4 regions of the Acidovorax sp. GW835-FHT14G06 genome follow, and region 4 is predicted to be linked to each of the others. Evidence: predicted binding sites of a transcription regulator. Region 4 holds the regulator's gene; each other region holds the start of a gene.
The links. The regulator sigma-54, encoded in region 4, starts transcription at its own class of promoters, with help from an activator protein. The targets are predictions, from matches to a motif close to TGGCANGNAANCTGCTTT.
Positions count from the first base shown of each region.

Region 1: AC1Q64_RS02575 (ammonium transporter) is a predicted target of sigma-54. The motif match lies at 3,614-3,631, and genes of this name have one in related genera.
Region 2: glnA (type I glutamate--ammonia ligase) is a predicted target of sigma-54. The motif match lies at 1,928-1,945, and genes of this name have one in related genera.
Region 3: AC1Q64_RS22065 (ANTAR domain-containing response regulator) is a predicted target of sigma-54. The motif match lies at 2,154-2,171, and genes of this name have one in related genera.

Region 1 covers NZ_JBXAGA010000002.1:27,639-32,626, forward strand. Annotated here, with positions in the region: gene AC1Q64_RS02565 (tRNA dihydrouridine synthase) at 1-258, shown strand, start outside; gene AC1Q64_RS02570 (phospholipase D family protein) at 266-2,203, opposite strand; gene AC1Q64_RS02575 (ammonium transporter) at 2,341-3,543, opposite strand; gene AC1Q64_RS02580 (PA0069 family radical SAM protein) at 3,754-4,988, shown strand, end outside.
Region 2 covers NZ_JBXAGA010000001.1:547,243-552,230, reverse strand. Annotated here, with positions in the region: gene AC1Q64_RS02435 (sterol desaturase family protein) at 1-27, shown strand, start outside; gene AC1Q64_RS02430 (EI24 domain-containing protein) at 63-1,004, shown strand; gene AC1Q64_RS02425 (competence/damage-inducible protein A) at 1,001-1,822, shown strand; gene glnA (type I glutamate--ammonia ligase) at 1,995-3,410, shown strand; gene AC1Q64_RS02415 (hypothetical protein) at 3,632-4,159, shown strand; gene glnL (nitrogen regulation protein NR(II)) at 4,241-4,988, shown strand, end outside.
Region 3 covers NZ_JBXAGA010000015.1:56,102-61,089, forward strand. Annotated here, with positions in the region: gene AC1Q64_RS22060 (CmpA/NrtA family ABC transporter substrate-binding protein) at 1-991, opposite strand, end outside; gene AC1Q64_RS22065 (ANTAR domain-containing response regulator) at 1,516-2,142, opposite strand; gene AC1Q64_RS22070 (branched-chain amino acid ABC transporter substrate-binding protein) at 2,399-3,559, shown strand; gene AC1Q64_RS22075 (Ig-like domain-containing protein) at 3,812-4,988, shown strand, end outside.
Region 4 covers NZ_JBXAGA010000009.1:18,621-23,608, forward strand. Annotated here, with positions in the region: gene AC1Q64_RS16575 (SPOR domain-containing protein) at 1-126, shown strand, start outside; gene AC1Q64_RS16580 (thiol:disulfide interchange protein DsbA/DsbL) at 219-875, shown strand; gene lptA (lipopolysaccharide transport periplasmic protein LptA) at 983-1,642, shown strand; gene lptB (LPS export ABC transporter ATP-binding protein) at 1,654-2,451, shown strand; gene AC1Q64_RS16595 (RNA polymerase factor sigma-54) at 2,624-4,225, shown strand; gene AC1Q64_RS16600 (glutaredoxin domain-containing protein) at 4,287-4,766, opposite strand.

The DNA of each region.
Region 1 (4,988 bases), on a different contig from region 4:
GCAGGGCAGCCTGATACGGACACTGTGGTGTGGGCCGATCTCGTGCCACACCTGGCCGCGTTCTGGCAGCTGGTGTGCAACGACCTGGAGCCGCGCCAGCGCGCGGGTCGCCTCAAGCAATGGCTCAACCTGCTGCGCCGCCGGTTTGCCGAGGCCGAAGTGGCGTACCAGCATGTGCGTACCATGACGGACCAGCGGGCGATCACCGTTTGGGTGGCGGACTTGCAGGCGCAAGCCCATTGCGCCAAAGGCGCTTAGGCCACCGCTACAGCAAGTGGTCGGGCGCCAGGGGCCCCAGCAGCTGCAGCATCAGCCGCAGCGGGGCGCTGGCATCGGGCTCGGTGGTGGCATCGGGCAGCCCGCTGCCCTCGGGGGCGCGCCAGCGCAAGCCCTGATCAGTGGCCTGCACCTGCCAGGCGGCTTCTTTCAGCGCTGTCTCAATCTGTGCGGTGGCGCGGCGCGACAGTTCGGTACTGCGAATCAGCAGCGCCACCTCGGTGTTCTGCCGCTGAGAGCGCATGTCCAGGTTCATCGACCCCACCGCCAGCAGGCGGCCGTCCACGATCAGCAGCTTGGAATGCAGCATGGCGCGCGAGCTGCCTTGTGAACCCATGGCACCCGCGCTGCCGCCCATGCTGCCCGATGCTCCCAAGGCGCCGCGCAGCACACCCGGCAGTTCGCTGTGCATCTCGTACAACTCCACTCCCATGCCGAGCAGCAGCGGCCGGTGGCGCGCGTAGCCCGCATGGGCAATGGGCGCGTCGTTGGAGGCCAGCGAGTTGGTCAGCACCCGCACCCGCACGCCGCGAGCCCGTGCTGCGGCAAAGGCGGCCTCCATATCCGGCCCCGGCACAAAGTAGGGCGAAATGATGAGCAGGTCGCGCCGCGCCTGGCCCATCAGCTGCAGCAGCCCGTCCACCACGGTGTCGGTTTGGGCCTCGCTGGCTTCGGGGCTTGCGCGGGGGCTGTCTGGTGGTGCGCCGTTGGCGGCTGTGGCGGTGCTGTCAGCCACCGGCAGCACGCGGGGTAGGGCGCCAGCGGCGCTGTCGGCCGCTGGTACCGTGCGGGAGCCCGATACCAAGGCTGCGGCAGCGGCCTTTGGGCCACTGCTCGCCCCTGCAGCGGCGCCGGTGCCTGGACCAGGCGACGGAGGTGCCAAGGCCGGCGCGGCCCCGTTGCCTGCGCCAGCGCTGTCGGCCGGGATCTTGGCAGGCTGGTCCACCAGCACCGCCGCTGCAGCCCAGACGAACGGGGTGCGCTCCAGGTCCATGGGCTCGTAGTTCCAGATCCGTGCGCGCTGCGCTGCGGTAGTGCCTGGCCCCATGTCGGGCGGCAGGCGGTCGGGGGCCGTGGTGCCGCCCTGGCCGACAACGCGGCTTCGCCGCCCCGCGTCTGCCGCGCGGATGCTGTCGCGCAGGTGGTCAAGCTCGCTTTGGGTGATGAGCGACTGCACGGGGTAGGCGCGCTCGTTGTTCCAGTAGTTGTCAAAGCTGCGCGACAGGTCCCGCACGATGGGACCTGCAGCCAGCACGTCCAGGTCCACAAAGTTGCCCGAGTCGGCATTGCCGAAATAGGCGTCGCCCAGGTTGCGGCCCCCCGTCACGGCCATGGCGTTGTCGGCAATGAAAAGCTTGTTGTGCATGCGCTGCTGCACGCGCGAGAAGTCGCCCAGCAGGCCCAGCATGCGGCCGATGGGCGACCCCCTTGCGCCCGTGAGGGGGTTGAACATGCGCATTTCGATGTTGGGCACAAACGCCAGCCTCATCACCTGCGCATCACGCCCGGTGCTGTGGAAGTCGTCCAGCAGCACGCGCACGCGCACGCCGCGCTGGGCTGCTGTCACTACGCTGAGCAGCAGGCGTTCGCTGCTGGCGTCTGCGTGGATTGCGTAGTACTGCAGGTCCAGGGTTTTCTGGGCGGCATCCACCAGTGCCAGTCGGCTGCTGTAGGCGGCTTGCGGGCCACTGAGCAGAGCAAACCCCGAAGCGTGCCGCGCCCCATCGGCGGCCCTGCGTGCTGCCACCAGCTGGCCCAGGGGGGTATCGCCAGGGGCCGCCCAGGCTGCCGACACCGGGCGGTCCACATCCTTGGGCAGGCCCGCGCAGCCTGCAAGGGCCATGGCAATCACCACCAGTGCCATGCCCAGCCAGCCGGGGCTGGCCCGCTGGGGCAGGGTGGGAAGCGGGGAGGGCAAAGAAAGCATGGCGCGATTGTGACCGTGGAGCCGTTGGGGCGCAGGGCTAAGGTATAGCCGCGCTCCAGCCAATGCGATGTCGGACAGCGCGCCAAGGCGATGGCCTAGGCCCGGTCCTGGGCCCAGGCCATCGCCGGTTTGGCTGGCTACCAGCTCACTTCGCGGTCAGGCGTGGCACTGATCTTGTGAATGCTCAGGTCAGCACCGTCAAACTCTTCTTCCTGTGTCAGCCGGATGCCCACCGTCTGCTTGAGGATGCCGTACACCACCACACCCCCCACCAGGGCCCACACCACGCCCAGGCCTGTGCCGATGAGCTGGGCCGACAGGCTGACCCCGCCCAGCCCCCCCAGTGCCTTGCTGCCAAAGATGCCCGCAGCCAGGCCGCCCCAGGTGCCGCACAGCCCGTGCAGCGGCCACACGCCCAGCACATCGTCGATCTTCCATTTGTTCTGCGTCAGGGTGAACATCAGCACAAAGATGGTTCCGGCCACTGCGCCCACCACCAGCGCACCCATTGGGTGCATGAGGTCCGATCCCGCACACACCGCCACCAGGCCCGCCAGCGGGCCGTTGTGAACAAAGCCTGGGTCGTTCTTGCCCAGCACCAGGGCGGCCAGCGTGCCGCCCACCATGGCCATCAGCGAGTTCACAGCGACCAGGCCCGAGAGCTTGTCCACGGTCTGCGCGCTCATCACATTGAAGCCGAACCAGCCCACCACCAGCACCCAGGCGCCCAGCGCCAGAAACGGGATGTTCGACGGGGGGTGGGCCGAGATTGCACCGTCCTTCCGGTAGCGGTTGGCGCGCGAGCCCAGCAGTACCACGGCCGGCAACGCAATCCAGCCACCCATGGCATGCACCACCACCGAACCCGCAAAGTCGTGGAACTCTTCGCCCGTCAGCGCCTTGATCCAGGCCTGCACGCCAAAATGCTGGTTCCAGGCAATACCCTCAAAAAACGGGTACACAAAGCCCACAATGACTGCCGTTGCGATCAGTTGCGGCCAAAACTTGGCGCGCTCCGCAATGCCGCCCGACACAATGGCCGGAATGGCTGCCGCGAACGTGAGCAAGAAGAAGAACTTGACCAGCGCATAGCCGCTTTGTTGCACCAGCGACTCAGCCCCGATGAAGAAATGCGTGCCGTAGGCCACGGTGTAACCGACCACAAAATACACCACGGTGGACACCGAGAAGTCCACCAGGATCTTGACCAGTGCATTTACCTGGTTCTTTTTGCGGACTGTGCCTAGCTCTAAAAACGCAAACCCGGCGTGCATGGCCAACACCATGATCGCCCCGAGCAAGATGAACAAGGCATCTGTGCCCTGTTTGAGTGCTTCCATAACGTCCTCGCGATAGTGATTGATCGACTCTGGTGCGTTTTCATGAGACGCCACAGATTTGCACCAAGATGAAGCAAGAAGCGCGCCAAGAGTTGGTGCAATGTTTTGCACCGAGTTGGGGCTTGGTAGGAGGGACGGTTTGTCGGCGGTGGATAAATACTGTATAAATAAACAGTTTTACTGCACATCCCACTCCATCTCCTGCTCGCCATGAGCCCACCTCCCGCCCCCGACGATGATTTGCCCGTACAGCCGCAGGATATCCGCGTCCCGCTGCAGGCCATCCGTGGGCGCGGTGCCGCCACGGCCATGGCGCACCGGTTTGCCAAAGACCAGCGCGAACGTGCGGATGATGGGTGGAGTCACCCGCAGCGCCTTGGCAGGGCAGAGGGCCTGGGGCATGGCGGCACGGGGACGGCGTGGGATGACGGCCCGAACGTCATGGGTGCTGGAGAGGGCGATGGATGGGGCGAGAACGACGAAGGCGCCTGCGTCAGCCCCTCGCCCGCCACCCGCGTGCATTTTGAGACGGCGCACAGCGCCCTGTGTGCTAACGACTCGCCAGACATCTTTTTTGAACTCTCGGTCAACCCCTACCGGGGTTGCGAGCACGGCTGCATCTACTGCTATGCGCGGCCCACGCACAGCTACCTCAATTTTTCGCCCGGGCTCGACTTTGAGACGCAGATCGTGGCCAAGCACAATATTGCGCAGGTTTTGCGTCAAGAGCTTGCGCAGCCGCGTTACGTGCCGCGCTTGCTCAACATCGGCTCCGCCACCGACTGCTACCAACCCGTAGAGCGCGACCTGAAACTCACGCGCAGCGTGATCGAGGTGATGCGGGAGGCTCGCCACCCGTTTTCGCTGATCACCAAATCCAGTGGCGTGGAGCGCGACCTCGACCTGCTCACTCCGCTGGCGGAGCAGCGTCTGGCGGCTGTATACGTCACGATCACTACGCTTGATGCAGTGTTGGCCCGCCGCATGGAGCCGCGCGCTGCAGCACCCCACCGGCGGCTGCGGACCATCCGCGCATTGGCCGACGCCGGCGTGCCTGTGGGCGTGAGCGTGGCGCCCCAGATCCCGTTCATCACCGAAGATATGGAGCACGTGCTGGAGGCCGCACGCGACGCCGGTGCGCGCACCGCGTTCTACACCGTGCTGCGCCTGCCGTGGGAGCTGGATGCGTTGTTTCGAGAGTGGCTCGCCGTGCACTACCCGCAGCGCGCGTCACGCGTCATGGCCCGGGTGCAAGACCTGCACCACCTGACCGGGGCCCAGCGCGCGGCAGGCAAGACCTATGACAGCGACTTCGCCACCCGCATGAAGGGCAGCGGGCTCTGGGCAGATTTGCTGCGCCAGCGCTTTGCCAACACCTGCCGCCGCCTGGGGCTCAACCGGGAGCGCGAGGGGCTGGACCTTGGGCAGTTCAGGCCGGGGCTGCT
Region 2 (4,988 bases), on a different contig from region 4:
GTACTGAGGTTGCTGGGCAAGGCCTGAGTGGCCTGGCGGGCGCTGCCTGTATGCTTGCCGCCATGGGATTACTGCTTGATTCTTTCTGGCGTGCCGCCGCCTATTGCCTGCGTCCGCGGGTGATTGCGCTGTCGCTCTTGCCTCTTTTCTTGATGGCCGTTTTGGCACTCGGCCTGGGTTATTTCTACTGGGACGCGGCGGTGCAGGGGATGCGCGCGTTGCTCGATGCGTCCTCGTTGCTGGCCAGCGTCTGGGGTTGGCTTCAGGGCTGGGGCCTGGGGGATGTGACTGCTGTCATGGCGCCGTTGATGGTGGTGCTGGCCGTGGCGCCTGTCTTGGTGGTGGTGTCGCTGCTGGCCGTAGCGGTGCTCATGACCCCCGCCCTGGTGGCCTTGGTGGCTGCGCGGCGTTTTCCGGGTCTGGAGCGCAAGAAGGGCGGGTCCTTCATTGCGAGTGTGGCTTGGTCGGTAGGGTCCACGGTGCTGGCGCTGGTGGCGCTGGTGGTGTCTGTTCCGCTGTGGCTGGTGCCGCCGCTGGTGCTCATCCTGCCACCACTGATCTGGGGTTGGCTGACCTACCGGGTGATGGTGTTCGACGCCCTGGCGGACCATGCCAGCAAGGAAGAGCGCCTAGAGATATTCCGCCGCCATCGCAGCAGCCTGCTGGGCATTGGCATCGTCACGGGCTACCTGGGGGCTGCGCCCAGCATTGTGTGGGCATCGGGCGTGGTGTTTGCTGCCGCGTTTTTTGTGCTGGTGCCGCTGGCGATCTGGATCTACACCCTGGTATTCGCTTTTTCCTCGCTGTGGTTCACGCACTATGGACTGGCTGCCCTGCAGCGCTTGCGGGCCGAGCGGGCCATGATGGCGCCGATGACCGGGCCCGCCCCATTGGCCGAAGCGACCCTGCGTCCCACAGACGCGCCAGCTCTGAACACGGCGGCCCCCCCAGCGCCCGCGCTGCCGCCCCCTGCAAATCCGCACCCTGGAGACAATGCACCATGACCCCCACCTTTGGCCTCATCATCGTGGGCGACGAGATCCTTTCGGGCAAACGGGCCGACAAGCACATGCCCAAGGTGATCGAGCTTCTGTCGGCGCGTGGCCTCTCGCTGGCCTACGCCGACTATGTGGGTGACAGCCCGGACCGCATCACCGCCACGCTGCAGCGCGCATTTGCATCGTCCGATGTGGTGTTCTCGTGTGGAGGCATCGGCGCGACGCCTGACGACCACACGCGGCAATGCGCTGCACGCGCCCTGGGACGCGACCTGGCCTTGCATCCAGAGGCTGAGGCCCTGATCCGCGAACGCATGCAGGATGTGGCGCGCGAGCAGGGCGTGCCTTATGAGCCCGACCGGTCCGACAACGTACATCGCCTCAACATGGGCATGTTTCCAGTGGGTGCGCGCATCATTCCCAATCCCTACAACAAGATCCCCGGCTTCCGTTGCGACGGGGCTGGGGGCGGTGCAGTGCACTTCGTTCCGGGCTTTCCTGTCATGGCGTGGCCCATGATCGAGTGGGTGCTGGAGCAGCACTACGCAGCCCATTTCAACCGAGCACCGCAGACTGAGCAGTCGGTGGTGGTTTATGGCGCGATGGAGGCAGCATTGACGCCTCTTATGGAGCAGATTGAAAAATCGCACCCTGATGTGCGGGTGTTCAGTTTGCCCAGCGTAGATCATCCACAATACGGGCGGCATATCGAACTGGGTGTCAAAGGGCCCGCGTCCTCGGTGCCTGCTGCATGGCAGGCTTTGAAAACAGGATTGCACGAATTTGGTGCAAATTGCGGCCCTGAATTGGTGCGCAACCTGTGAGACTCAGATTTGGTAGATGGGTTGCACTGTATTGGTGCAATTTGGCGCACGCCATGCCGACGTGTCCCGGGTAGCGCTCCTTCATAGTGCGGTACTGCACTCGGCTGGCACGCAAACTGCTTTTATTTCGGCAAACTCTTTTTTCAACAAGCGCTTTATCCAGGAGAACCTGATGGCCAAGACCGTTGCAGACGTGATGAAGATGGTGAAGGAGAACGAAGTCAAGTTCGTTGACTTCCGTTTCACCGATACCCGTGGCAAACAACAGCACACCACGGTGCCCGTCTCTCACTTCGACGAAGACAAGTTCACTTCGGGCCATGCCTTTGATGGTTCGTCGATCGCTGGTTGGAAGGGCATTGAAGCCTCCGACATGCAGCTGATCCCCGACCCCAGCACGGCCAACATCGATCCGTTCTTTGAAGAAACGACGCTGATCCTGACCTGCGACGTGATCGAGCCCACCGACGGCAAGGCCTACGACCGCGACCCCCGCTCCATCGCCAAGCGCGCTGAAGCCTACCTGAAGGCGTCTGGCCTGGGCGACACGGCCTACTTCGGTCCCGAGCCAGAATTCTTCATCTTCGACGGCGTGCGCTGGAGCACCGAGCCCAACCACACGTTCTACGAAATCGAAGAGTACGAAGCCCCCTGGAACACGGGCGCCAAGCTCGAAGGTGGCAACCGTGGCCACCGTCCCACCGTCAAGGGCGGCTACTTCCCAGTGCCTCCTGTTGACAGCACGCAAGACATGCGCGCCGAGATGTCCCTGATCCTCGAGTCCCTGGGCATTCCGGTCGAAGTGTTCCACCACGAAGTGGCGGGTGCTGGTCAGAACGAAATCGGCACCCGTTTCAGCACGCTGGTTGAGCGCGCTGACTGGACCATCCTGCAAAAGTACGTGATCCACAACGTGGCCAACGCCTATGGCAAGACCGCCACGTTCATGCCCAAGCCTTACCACGGCGACAACGGCTCCGGCATGCACGTGCACCAGTCCGTCTGGAAGGACGGCAAGAATCTGTTTGCTGGCGACGGCTATGCCGGTCTGTCGGACTTCGCGCTGTACTACATCGGCGGCATCATCAAGCACGCACGTGCCCTGAACGCCATCACCAACCCCGGTACCAACAGCTACAAGCGCCTGGTGCCCCACTTTGAGGCCCCGGTGAAGCTGGCCTACTCGGCCAAGAACCGTTCTGCTTCGATCCGTATTCCTTACGTGGCCAACCCCAAGGGCCGTCGCGTGGAAGCTCGCTTCCCCGATCCACTGATGAACCCCTACCTGGGCTTCGCTGCCCTGCTGATGGCTGGTCTGGACGGCGTGGAGAACAAGATCCATCCCGGCGAAGCCGCCACGAAGGACCTGTACCACCTGCCTCCAGAAGAAGACAAGCTGGTGCCCACTGTGTGCCACAGCCTGGACCAGGCCCTGGAACACCTGGACAAGGACCGTGCGTTCCTGACCAAGGGTGGCGTGTTTACCGACAGCATGATCGACGCCTACATCGATCTGAAGATGAATGAAGTGACCCGCTTCCGCATGGCCGTGCACCCTGTCGAGTACGACATGTACTACTCGCTGTAATCGTCTGCCTGCAGACCATTGCTCAAAAAAGGCGGCGCAAGCCGCCTTTTTTCATGGGCGGGCGGAGGCGCTACAGGCGCCGAACGCGTGCGGCGGAACCAAGACGCCAGGTGTTGCGTCCGTATACACAGCCCTTCAAGGGTCTGCCCTTGTTGGATTGGAGATGTAGGGTGATTGGGGGATACTCCCCTGTCCCCTGCATGTCAGTGCGAGGAAACCGAATGAATAAAACGCTCATCACCCTGCTCCTCATCGCCGCCACCGTTCCCGCAGTCCAGGCGCAAGACCGCATCTACCGTTGCGGCAACGAATACACCAACAATGCCCAGCAAGCCAAGGAGCGCGGCTGCAAGCTGGTAGAGGGGGGCAACGTTACCGTGGTACAGGGCACCCGCCCAGCGTCTGCCGCAGCGCCTGCTACCAGTGGCGGTGGCGCCGCTGCCACATCTTCCGCTACATCGCCCGCCACGGCGCCCCGCGTGAGCAACAACGAGCAAAAGTCCCGCGACTCGGACGCACGCGCCATCCTGGAGTCCGAGTTGCGCAAGGCGGAAACGCGCCATGCCGAACTGCTCAAGGAATACAACAACGGTGCCCCGGAGCGCAACGCACTGGACCTGCGCAACCCGCAGCGCTACACCGAACGCACGGCCGAACTCAAAGCCAGTGTGGCCCGCAGCGAGAGTGACATTGCGGGTATCAAGCGAGAGATCGCCCGCCTGCCGGCCCCTGCTGCGCCCACCAACTGACAGCGGTGATTGCGTGTGAGTGCCCCTTCTTCCTCCGACCTTCCCGGCACTGACACCGGGCGTTTTCATTCCCTGGACCTGATGTCCACCCTGGTGGCGGTGCTGCGCGCTGACGATGGCGCGGTGCAGTTTGCCAATGCCGCGCTGGAGAACACGCTGGGCCTCTCGCGCCGCACCCTGGAGGGGGCGGACTTCTCCACCTTTTTTACCGACCCGGCACTGCTGCAGACCGCCCTGGCGGGCGCACGGGGCAAGGACTTTGCCGCGCTGCGCTACGAAGCCAGCCTGAAGCGCCTGCACCAGGACCCTGTGCCCGTGCATGTCAACGTGGCCGATGCCGAACAGGTGGGCGAAATATTGGTGGAGCTGTGGCCGCTGGAGCAGCAGGCCCGCCAAGACCGCGAAGAGCGCCTGCGCGACCAAGCGCAGGCCAACAAGGAGCTGATCCGCAACCTGGCCCACGAGATCAAGAACCCGCTGGGCGGCATCCGTGGTGCCGCGCAACTGCTGGAGATGGAGCTCGACAACCGGGAGCTCACCGAATACACCCAGGTGATCATTCACGAGGCCGACCGTCTGCAAAGCCTGGTGGACCGGCTGCTCGCGCCCCATCGCCACCCGCACCTGGTGGGCGATGTGAACATCCACGAAGTGTGCGAGCGTGTGCGCTCGCTGGTGCTGGTCGAATACCCGCAGGGCCTCAAGGTTCAGCGCGACTACGACACCTCCATTCCCGAGTTTCGGGGGGACCGCGCGCAGCTCATTCAGGCGGTGCTGAACATCGTGCAGAACGCGGCCCAGGCGCTGTCAGAGCGCATTGCCAAGGGCG
Region 3 (4,988 bases), on a different contig from region 4:
CCGCGCCATCGTTGAAGAACTTCATGTGGTTGGGGTCGTCCCAGGTCTTGCCCAGACCATTCTGGTAGCGGCCCAGGATGCGCTGGTTGATGGCATCCACGCCCGTGTTCACATACGCCTTGCCGGCCACGGTTTCGGCCATCTTCATCTTGTTGGACAGGCTGGCGTCGATCCACTGGCTGGCTTCGAGCACGGCCATCATCACGGCGCGCGTAGTGTTGGGGTACTTCTTGACGAACTCGGCCGTGGTGCCCAGCACCTTTTCGGGGTGGTCCTTCCAGATGTCCTGCGTGGTGTTGGCCGTGATGCCGATGCCATCCATGATGGCGCGGTGGTTCCAGGGCTCGCCCACACAAAAGCCGTCCATGTTGCCCACGCGCATGTTGGCCACCATCTGCGGCGGGGGCACGGTGATGAGCTTGGCACCCGACAGCGGGTTGATGCCCGCCGCTGCCAGCCAGTAGTGCATCCACATCGCGTGGGTGCCGGTGGGGAAGGTGCCCGCAAATGTGTATTCACGCTTCTCGCTGGCCATGAGCTTGGCCAGGGACGGGCCATCCACCGCGCCCTTGTCGGCCAGGGCTTTGGAGAGCGTGATGGCCTGGCCGTTGTTGTTCAGGTTCATCAGCACGGCCATGTCCTTCTTGGGGCCGGCGGTGCCCAGGTGCACTCCGTAGACCAGGCCGTACAGTACGTGGGCAAAGTCCAGTTCACCGTTCACCAGCTTGTCACGCACGCCGGCCCAGCTGGCTTCCTTGTTGGGGACGATGGTCACGCCGTATTTCTTGTCAAAGCCCAGCACCGACGCCATGACCACGCTGGCGCAGTCGGTCAGCGGGATGAAGCCAATCTTGACTTCCTTCTTCTCGGGGGCGTCTGAGCCCGCTGCGTGGACGAGTGCGCGCAGCGCGGGGCTCACACCCACAGCGCCCACGGTGGCGGCCTGCAGCACGGTGCGGCGGTTGAGGCTGGTTTTCAACAGATCGGTCATGGGGCATCCCTGGTGGCGTGAAAAACAAAAAGGCGTCCTCACACCGCGCCTGGCTGCATCAAAGCAATGCCGGGAGCGGGTGGGGACGCCTTTGTCCTGGGTGGAGCCTGGAACGGGTCCGGGGCTCCTTGCCAGCACCGGCCCGCCGTTGGGTCAGTGCTGTCAGTGGTCAGACCTGCATTGGTCTTGCACTGTGCAATGCAAAGCGCGTGCCAGCGCGCGCTGCGCCATATTGGAGCGTTGGTTGCTATGGAATGAATAGCTGTCTGCGCTTGATCAATAAGCGCTAGAAGCTTGCGGGGCTTGCAGTAGGAATGGTATTCGTGTGAGGATGGTGATCGCACCGCCTTTGTGCGACGCACCATTTGGAGAGGGACTGTAGCCTTGGGCGCGGCCTAGGCGAGTGATGGCAAGCCAAGGTCCGCCCCGCAGTGCATCGGGGAGCCCCTCGCCCCTTCCCGAATCGCGTAGCGATTCGAGAGAAGGGGGAAGCGGCGCAGCCGCTCAGGGGGGATTCGCTGCCCCTACCCCAGCAGATCCATCACGTCCAGCATGCGCTGGGCCACGTCCACGAGCTTCAGGCCCTTGTCCATGGCCGTCTTGCGCAGCTTTTCATAGGCGGCCTGTTCGGTCAGGCCCTGGCGCTGCATGAGCAGGCCCTTGGCGCGGTCGATGGTCTTGCGGTCGCGCAGTTCGGTCTTGGCGTCTGCCAGCTCGGCGCGCAGGGCTTGTTCGTGTTGGAAGCGGGCCATGGCCACGTCCAGAATGGGGCGGATGCGCTGCGGTGCCAAACCCGCCACGATGTAGGCAGACACACCGGCCGCCACCGCGTCCTTCACGTGCGAGGTGTCTTCATCGTTGGTGAACATCACGATGGGGCGGCGCTCGTCGCGTGTGGCCATCACCACGTGCTCCAGCGCGTCGCGGGCCTCGCTCTCGGCGTCCACGATGATCAGGTCGGGCTGCAGCTGGGCAATGCGCTCGCTCAGAAACACGTCGGCGGGCAGCGTGGCCACCAGGTTGAAGTTGTTCTCCAGCAGCCCGATGCGCAGCGCCCGCGACCGTTCCGCCTGCTCGACGGCGTGTTCGTCGTCAGGGTCGGCGACTGCCAGGTCCGGGGCAACCACCACGATGCGCAAAGCCTCATTCATAGCGGTGAGCATAAGCAATTTTTACGCCACAAATTGGTGCGCCGAGGTGGTGCACGGCCGCGGAAGGCCGCTGCGATGGGACTTCACTCAAGGGGAACCCTGCCCCAGGCCCGCCACGCCTCGGGGCCCTGGCCCCCCTTGCGGGGCCTGAAAGTTGCTAATACTGACACTGTGGAAGGGCATACCCGGTAGCTCACCCTGCGGGGCGTCGCATATACATCTGGTCACACAGACACACTGAAATGGAGTTTTTTGCATGAACAAGCACATGAACCGGCGCCGCTTCTCGGCCAGCCTGGCCTTGACCGCAGTGGCGACTGCTGCACTCCTGACCGGATGCGGCAAGGTGCCGGACACCATCAAAATTGGTGTTGCACAGCCTTTGAGCGGCCCGCTGGGCGCCTTGGGGCAGGATCTGCTCAATGGCGTGAAGCTGGCGGTGGAGGAACTCAACAAGTCCGGCTACACCGTGGACGGCAAGCGCGTGACCTTGGAGGTCGTGTCCGTGGATGACAAGGCCGACGCCACCACCGGCAAGGCGGTCGCCCAGCAGCTGGTGGATGCGGGCGTGGTAGCCGTGGTGGGCCACCTCAACTCGGGCGTGAGCATTGAGACCGCCCCCATCTACGCCGCCAAGGACATTCCACAAATCGCCATCTCCACCAATCCCAAGTTCACGCAGCTCGGGTTCCCCACCACGTTCCGCATGGTGGCCAACGACACCTTGCAGGCGCGCGCCATCGGCTCCTTTGCGGCCACGCAGCTGGGCGCCAACCGCTACGCCGCGCTGGACGACGGTACCCCTTACGGCAAGGGCCTGGCCGATGGCGCTGCCGAACAGCTCAAGGCCGAGAAAAAGGAAGTGGTGGTGCGCAAGTCGTTCGACGACAAGACCGTGGCCTTCGACGAGCTGGCCGGTGAACTCAAGGCCGCCAACGTGGAGGTGATTGTTTCTACCCTCAACGACTTCCAGGCCCTGGCGCTGCTCGAAGCGCTCAAGAAGGTAGACCACACCAAGGTCAGCCTGCTGGGTGGCGACACCATCAAGACCACCGACATGACCAAGGGCGCAGGCATCGTGCAGGGGCTGTACGCCACCTCGCCAGTGCTGGAAGCCAAGGAGTTCACCACCGGCAAGCCCTTCCTGGAAAAGTACATCGCCGCCTTCAAGAAGCCTCCTGCCTATGGCGGCCACTACAGCTACGACAGCACGTATGTGCTCTCAGCAGCCATCCAGAAAGCCAAGTCCGCCGACCCCAAGGAAATCACCAAGGCCCTGCACAGCATCAACGGCTATGCCCCGGTGATTGGCACCATGACCTGGGATGAGAAGGGCGAGCAGCGCTACGGTGCCGTGGGTGTGTACGAGCTACGCAGCGGCAACTGGGAGTTGCGCATGCGGTCGGACCGCTGGTAGGTTGGCTCTTGGTGGTGCGTGAGCCATATGTACGGCGGCTCACCGCCTAACCAGTGGTAGGTGACTGCACTGTGGCACTCACATAGGAAACTCTCTCTGCCACTTGTATGCTGGCTGTATGTTGATCTGTATCTTGGCGAAGGCCTTGGGCTAGACTGTTTTGAAATTCTCGAAACGTCGTTCAGTGCGTTCCACTATCGAGGTTCCCGTATGGTTTGCGCGGGCTGCGAAGTGGGGTGCCAAAGGAAGCCTATGTCCTCTATCCAAGTCACTGTTCCCCCTGTCCTCCAGACGGCTGGCTTGCCGCAGCCTGTGGATTTCTGCAAGCCTCCCCACGAACCGCCTTCAAATGTCGGCCTGGTGCACGCTAGTGAGATAGTGTTCATTGGCGGAAATGTGGACGCGAGCGATCTGCTGGTGCACTCGTTACGGCATGACGTGGAGTGGGTATTGCTTGACCCTACCCGTGACGGATTGGCCCAGATGGTGGGCCACTTGGCGGGCCGAACTGGCATGTTGGAAGCAGTGCATGTAGTCACTCACGGTCGTCCGGGGATGCTTGATCTGGGGTCTTGCGCATTGACGATCCGTGAACTTGAGAGCCGGAGCGATGACTTGCTGCGGCTTGGAAGCGCACTGACCCCAAATGGAAGTGTGCTGTTGTATGGGTGTGCTGTGGGGCAGGGAGAGATTGGGGCGACTTATGTTCAACGTTGGTCCGAGCTCACCCGGTGTCCTGTAGGGGCGTCCAGCCATCCGGTAGGTGCAACTGCTCGGGGTGGTTCATGGGAGCTCGACGTTCGTAGCAGCGCTCAAGTCGCAGACATTGGTTTTCGGCACGCAGCCCTGTTGGCGTATCCCGGATTGTTGGCGGTCGCGGATGAAAATTTCGATAGCGTCGGCCTGCTAATCCAGACCGACTCGGCCACCTTCACGGTTGGGCCCAACTGGACGTTCACGTCGAACGGAGTCTCAGGCTTTGCGACCGCCAGTGCGTCGGATCAGGCGTCGAATCTCAACCTCGACGGGGGAGCGAGTGATCGTGCACTGCTTCTGAACTTTGATGGCAGCGCGGTCACCGACTTTTCGTTCAAGTCTGGCGGTACGAACTTCGATCTGAACTCCTTCATGCTGGGATCGTTGATCGGTGGCAGCGACACGCTGACCATCACCGGGTGGCGTGACGGCGTGCAAGTCGTCAGCGCCGAGAGTGTCGACCTCGCGTCAAGCGACAGCGCGGGCAACATCACCTACACCCAGGTTGGTTCCACGGGGGGCGGTAACTACGGCCTGCTGACTTTTGGATCAGCGTTCGACAATATCGACGAGCTTCGCATGTCGTTCAGCTTCATCTCTTCGCCAGAGTTGGACGACATCGACATCTCGCCTGCCGTCGCTGCCCCCACCGCCACCGTGGTGGTGGCGGACA
Region 4 (4,988 bases):
CAAAATGGCCGTGCGGTCTTCCGGGTGCGCATCGGCCCCTTCACCAAGCGTGACGATGCCGAGGTGCTCAAGGAAAAGCTCGATGGCGCCGGGCTGGAGTCGGCGCTGGTGCGCGTGCAGCGCTGACAGGCCTGCCAAAACGGCGTCAACGCCAGGGCTGAACTTTTTGTAAAGGGATGTCTCACATCCCCCATACCTGAACCAGGAGAGTCTTTGTCATGAAACGCCGTGAGTTTTCTTTGTCCGCCGCGTCGGCGGTTGCCGCTTCTGCCCTGACGCTGCCAGTGGCCAACCCCGCCATGGCGCAAGCCCGCCAGTTCAAGGAGGGCAAGGACTTCAAGCGGCTGGACAAGCCCGTCGCCCCCGATGCCCCCGCTGGCAAGGTCGATGTGATCGAGTTCTTCTGGTACAGCTGTCCCCACTGCAACGCCTTTGAGCCCACGCTGGACGCCTGGGTCAAGGCCGCGCCCAAGGACCTCTCCATCCGCCGCGTGCCCGTGGCGTTCAACGCCAGCTTTGTGCCCCAGCAAAAGCTGTACTACACACTCGAAGGCATGGGCAAGCTCGACGCGCTGCACGCCAAGGTATTCCGCGCCATCCATGTGGAGAAGGCCAAGCTCGCCAAGGACGACGAAATCCTGGCCTGGGTGACCCAGCAGGGCGTGGATGCCGCCAAGTTCAAGGAAGTCTATGGTTCCTTCAGCGTGGCCAACCAGGTGCGTCGCGCCTCGCAGCTGCAAGATTCGTATGGCGTCGAAGGCGTGCCGTCCATGGGCGTGGCGGGCAAGTACTACACCGACGGCACGATGGCTGGCAGCATGCAGACGGTGCTGCAAGTGGTCGAATACCTGGCGGCCACGGCGCGCAAAGCCTGACAAGGTGCCGACTCTGTCGGCAAGCTGTTCCAAAAGCCCGCTGATGCGGGCTTTTTTTCGGGGTGGGTACTATCGGGTGGCTACAATCATTGCAAGATTCGTGCCCTATGACCCACCGCCTACTCCCCCTCCTGTTGCTCGCAGCCCTGACCGGTCTTGCGGGTATGGCACACGCCGAAAAGGCCGACCGTGCCAAGCCCATGAACATCGAGGCCGACGCCCTGCGCCACGATGAACTCAAGCAGACCAGCGTGTTCTCGGGCCGCGTGGTGATGACCAAAGGCACCATCGTGTTGCGCGGTGCGCGGCTGGATGTGCGCCAGGACGCCGACGGTTACCAATACGGCGTGGTCACGGCCGAGGCGGGCAAACGGGCGTTTTTCCGCCAAAAGCGCGACACCGTAGCTGGAGTGCCAGACGAGTTCATCGAAGGCGAGAGCGAGGTCATCGAGTACGACGGCAAAGCCGACAACGTGCGCTTCATCACCCGCGCCGAACTCCGCCGCTACCGTGGGTCGGTACTGAACGACGAGATCACCGGTGCCGTGATCGTCTATAACAACCTCACCGACGTGTTCACGGTGGACGGCCAGAGGGCACCAGCGTCGTCTGCTGCCGCAGGCGACACGCCAGCGTCCGGTGGCCGCGTGCGTGCCGTGCTGGCGCCCAAAGACCCGCCGTCCGGCGCGGCGGCCCCAGCCGCAGTGCCTGACGCGCCCGCACCGGCGCTGCGCCCCAGCAACAGCCTTGGCGGCGGCGCCAAGTGAGCGGGCCCGCTGTGAGTACTGGTCCTGATACCCGGGCTGATAACCGCCTGGGGCCCGATTCCCAGTCGGGCAGCCGCCTGGAGGTTCAGCACCTGGCCAAGTCCTATGGCAGCCGCAAGGTCGTCAAGGATGTGTCGCTGGTGGTGCAAAAAGGCGAGGTCGTGGGGCTGCTGGGCCCCAACGGCGCGGGCAAGACCACGTCCTTCTACATGATCGTGGGCCTGGTGCGCAGCGATGCGGGCGACATCCGTATCGACGGCCACTCGGTGGCCCACATGCCCATCCACCGCCGCTCACGGCTGGGGCTGTCGTACCTGCCGCAGGAAGCCTCCATTTTCCGCAAGCTCACCGTCGAAGAAAACGTGCGTGCAGTGCTGGAGCTGCAGCGTGCCGACGACGGCCAGCCGCTGACGCGCGACGCCATCGAGGAGCGCCTGACGGCCCTGTTGCAAGAGCTGCGTGTGGACCACCTGCGTGCATCGCCTGCCCTGGCCTTGTCCGGTGGCGAGCGCCGCCGCGTCGAGATCGCCCGCGCCCTCGCCACCCAGCCGCGCTTTATCCTGCTGGACGAGCCCTTTGCGGGCATTGACCCCATCGCCGTGATCGAGATCCAGCGCATCATCGGCTTCCTCAAGGCACGCGGCATTGGTGTGCTGATCACCGACCACAACGTGCGCGAGACGCTGGGCATCTGCGACCACGCCTTCATCATCAGCGACGGCCGCGTGCTGGCGCAGGGCACCCCCTCCGAGATCGTGGACAACGCCGAAGTGCGCCGTGTGTACCTCGGCGAACACTTCAGGATGTAGACATGGCCCCCACGCTTGTCACTTTGTGTACTGCGCTGCCTCCTGAGGGGGCTTTCGCGCCTTGGGGCGGCCCGGCGGCGCAGCACTGTGCCCCCACGCTCCCCGCTGCGCGTGGTTCGCTGCCCCCCAAGGGGGCTTTCGCGCCTTGGGGCGGCCCGGCGGCGCTCAATCAATGAAGCCTGGACTCTCGCTGCGCGTCTCGCAGCACCTTGCATTGACCCCCCAGCTCCAGCAGTCCATCCGGCTGCTGCAGTTGTCCACGCTCGAACTCTCGCAGGAAGTCGAGCAGATGCTCGACGAAAACCCGTTCCTCGAACGCAATGCCGACGAAGCACCGCGCGAGGAGTTTGGTCTGGAAGCCGCCGATACGCCCGCGCAGGCCGACGACTACGGTGCCGATGATGCTATGTTTTCAGGAGCTGTCAGTGCAAACAGTACCAGCACTGAGAGCCAAAACGAGGCTGAAATCCCCGGTGGAGGCGCCGACGAGCCCGACTGGAGCGGCGACGGCACCGTTGAGATGGCGCCCAACGACGCCGAGTGGGGCGGCGACGCCCCGGCACGCACCCGCAACGATGCGGAAGGCGACGGGGCCGACGCTACCGAGCTGGCCCGCTCGCAAGAATCGCTCACCGCCTTTCTGCACCGCCAGGCGCTGTCGCTGCGGCTGTCTGAAGTGGACACGGCCGCGCTGCGTTTTCTCATCGAATCGCTGAACGACGATGGCTACCTCGAAGAGCCGCTCGAAGAGCTGGCCATCAGCCTGGCCGGGCCCGACGATCTGGAGCAGATTGAGGAGCTGGTGCACCGCTTCACCGTGGCCCAGCGGCTTCTGCAAAGCCTGGAGCCTGTGGGCGTGGGCGCGCGCAACCTGGCCGAATGCCTGACGCTGCAGCTCACGGCCCTGGCCGCCGACGAAGACAGCGATGCCGACCCGGACACGGTGCGTACAGCACTCTCGATCTGCCAGCAGCCGCTGGAGATGCTGGCCCGCCGCGACATCCGTCGCCTGACGCTGCTGTGCAGCGAAGGCGGCGCCAGCGGCGAAGAGCGCACGCGTGCCGCCATGGCGCTGATCGCACGGCTGGAGCCCCGCCCCGGCCGCCGCTTTGCCGATGTAGAGCGCAACATCATCATCCCCGACGTCATCGTGCGCAAAGCCGGGCGTGCCAATGGGCACAGCGGGCAGCACAACTTCATCGTGCAGCTCAACCCCGACGTGATGCCGCGCCTGCGCGTGCACGACATCTACGCTGGCGCACTGCGCGGCCACAAGGGCGGCGAGGGACATCAGGGCATGCAGCAGCGCCTGCAGGAGGCGCGATGGTTCATCAAGAACATCCAGCAGCGCTTTGACACCATCCTGCGCGTCTCGCGCGCCATCGTCGAGCGGCAGAAGAACTTCTTCACCCACGGCGAACTGGCCATGCGCCCGCTGGTGCTGCGCGACATCGCCGACGAGCTGGGCCTGCACGAGTCCACCATCAGCCGCGTGACCACCGCCAAGTACATGGCCACACCGATTGGCACCTACGAGCTCAAATATTTCTTTGGCTCGGGTCTGGGCACCGAGACCGGCGGCAATGCATCGAGCACCGCCGTGCGCGCGCTCATCAAGCAGTTCGTGTCTGCCGAAAACCCCGCCAAGCCGCTGTCCGACAGCCAGATTGCCGAGATGCTCAAGGAGCAGGGCATCGAGTGCGCACGCCGCACGGTGGCCAAGTACCGCGAGGCGCTCAAGATCGCGCCGGCCAATCTGCGCAAGGCGTTGTAGTGCTCAACGCATTGAAGAGCATAAGCCTCCCTCAACGCCCTGAACGCAGGATGCTGACGGATTACTTGCGCGCCATGAATACCGCGTCATACGCCTGGGGTGTGAACCCGGCGATTTTCTGGCCGTTGGTCAGCAAGACTGGCACACCTCTGGCACCCAGTTGCTTGAACGCAGCCTTGCCAGAAGGCGTGTCGATGTCCAACTCCCGGTAGGCGATGCCCTTGTTAGTCAGATAGGCCTTGGCCGCCTTGCAGTAACCGCACCAGGTGGCCATATAAAGCACCACATCGCCTCGTGCGATTGCGACCTGTGGGGTGTCGGGGGTTGCTGCTTGGGGAGTGGAGGCCGCGCCTGGCACCACGCTGACTGGCAGGTTTTCCAGCTTCATCGTTTTCTCTACGGCTCCAGTCACCGGTGGCTGGTCGCTGTAGACCACCCTGCCGTCTACTCCCACTGATTTGTAGAGTGTTTGAGCGTTGGCAGCCAGAGGCATCACTGCCAGCGCCAGGGTGGTCAGCAGGGTCCGAACAAAAAGGCGCATGAGGGGGCTCCGGTAAAATCCACTGCCCGAGAGCATACGAGACAGTGGCGCCCGGCTCACAGGACTCGTGCGCAACACCCCCATGCAGCGGCACGGGCGCCACGGTGTGGATGGGCTGGTGACCCCCGCGTGCTTCTCATCGGGTGCCTGGAAGGCAGACATTGTCTGTCGCGCAATGCGCTATGTCCGCCGTTGGTACCCGTCCCCCCGCTTCCTGTTTTG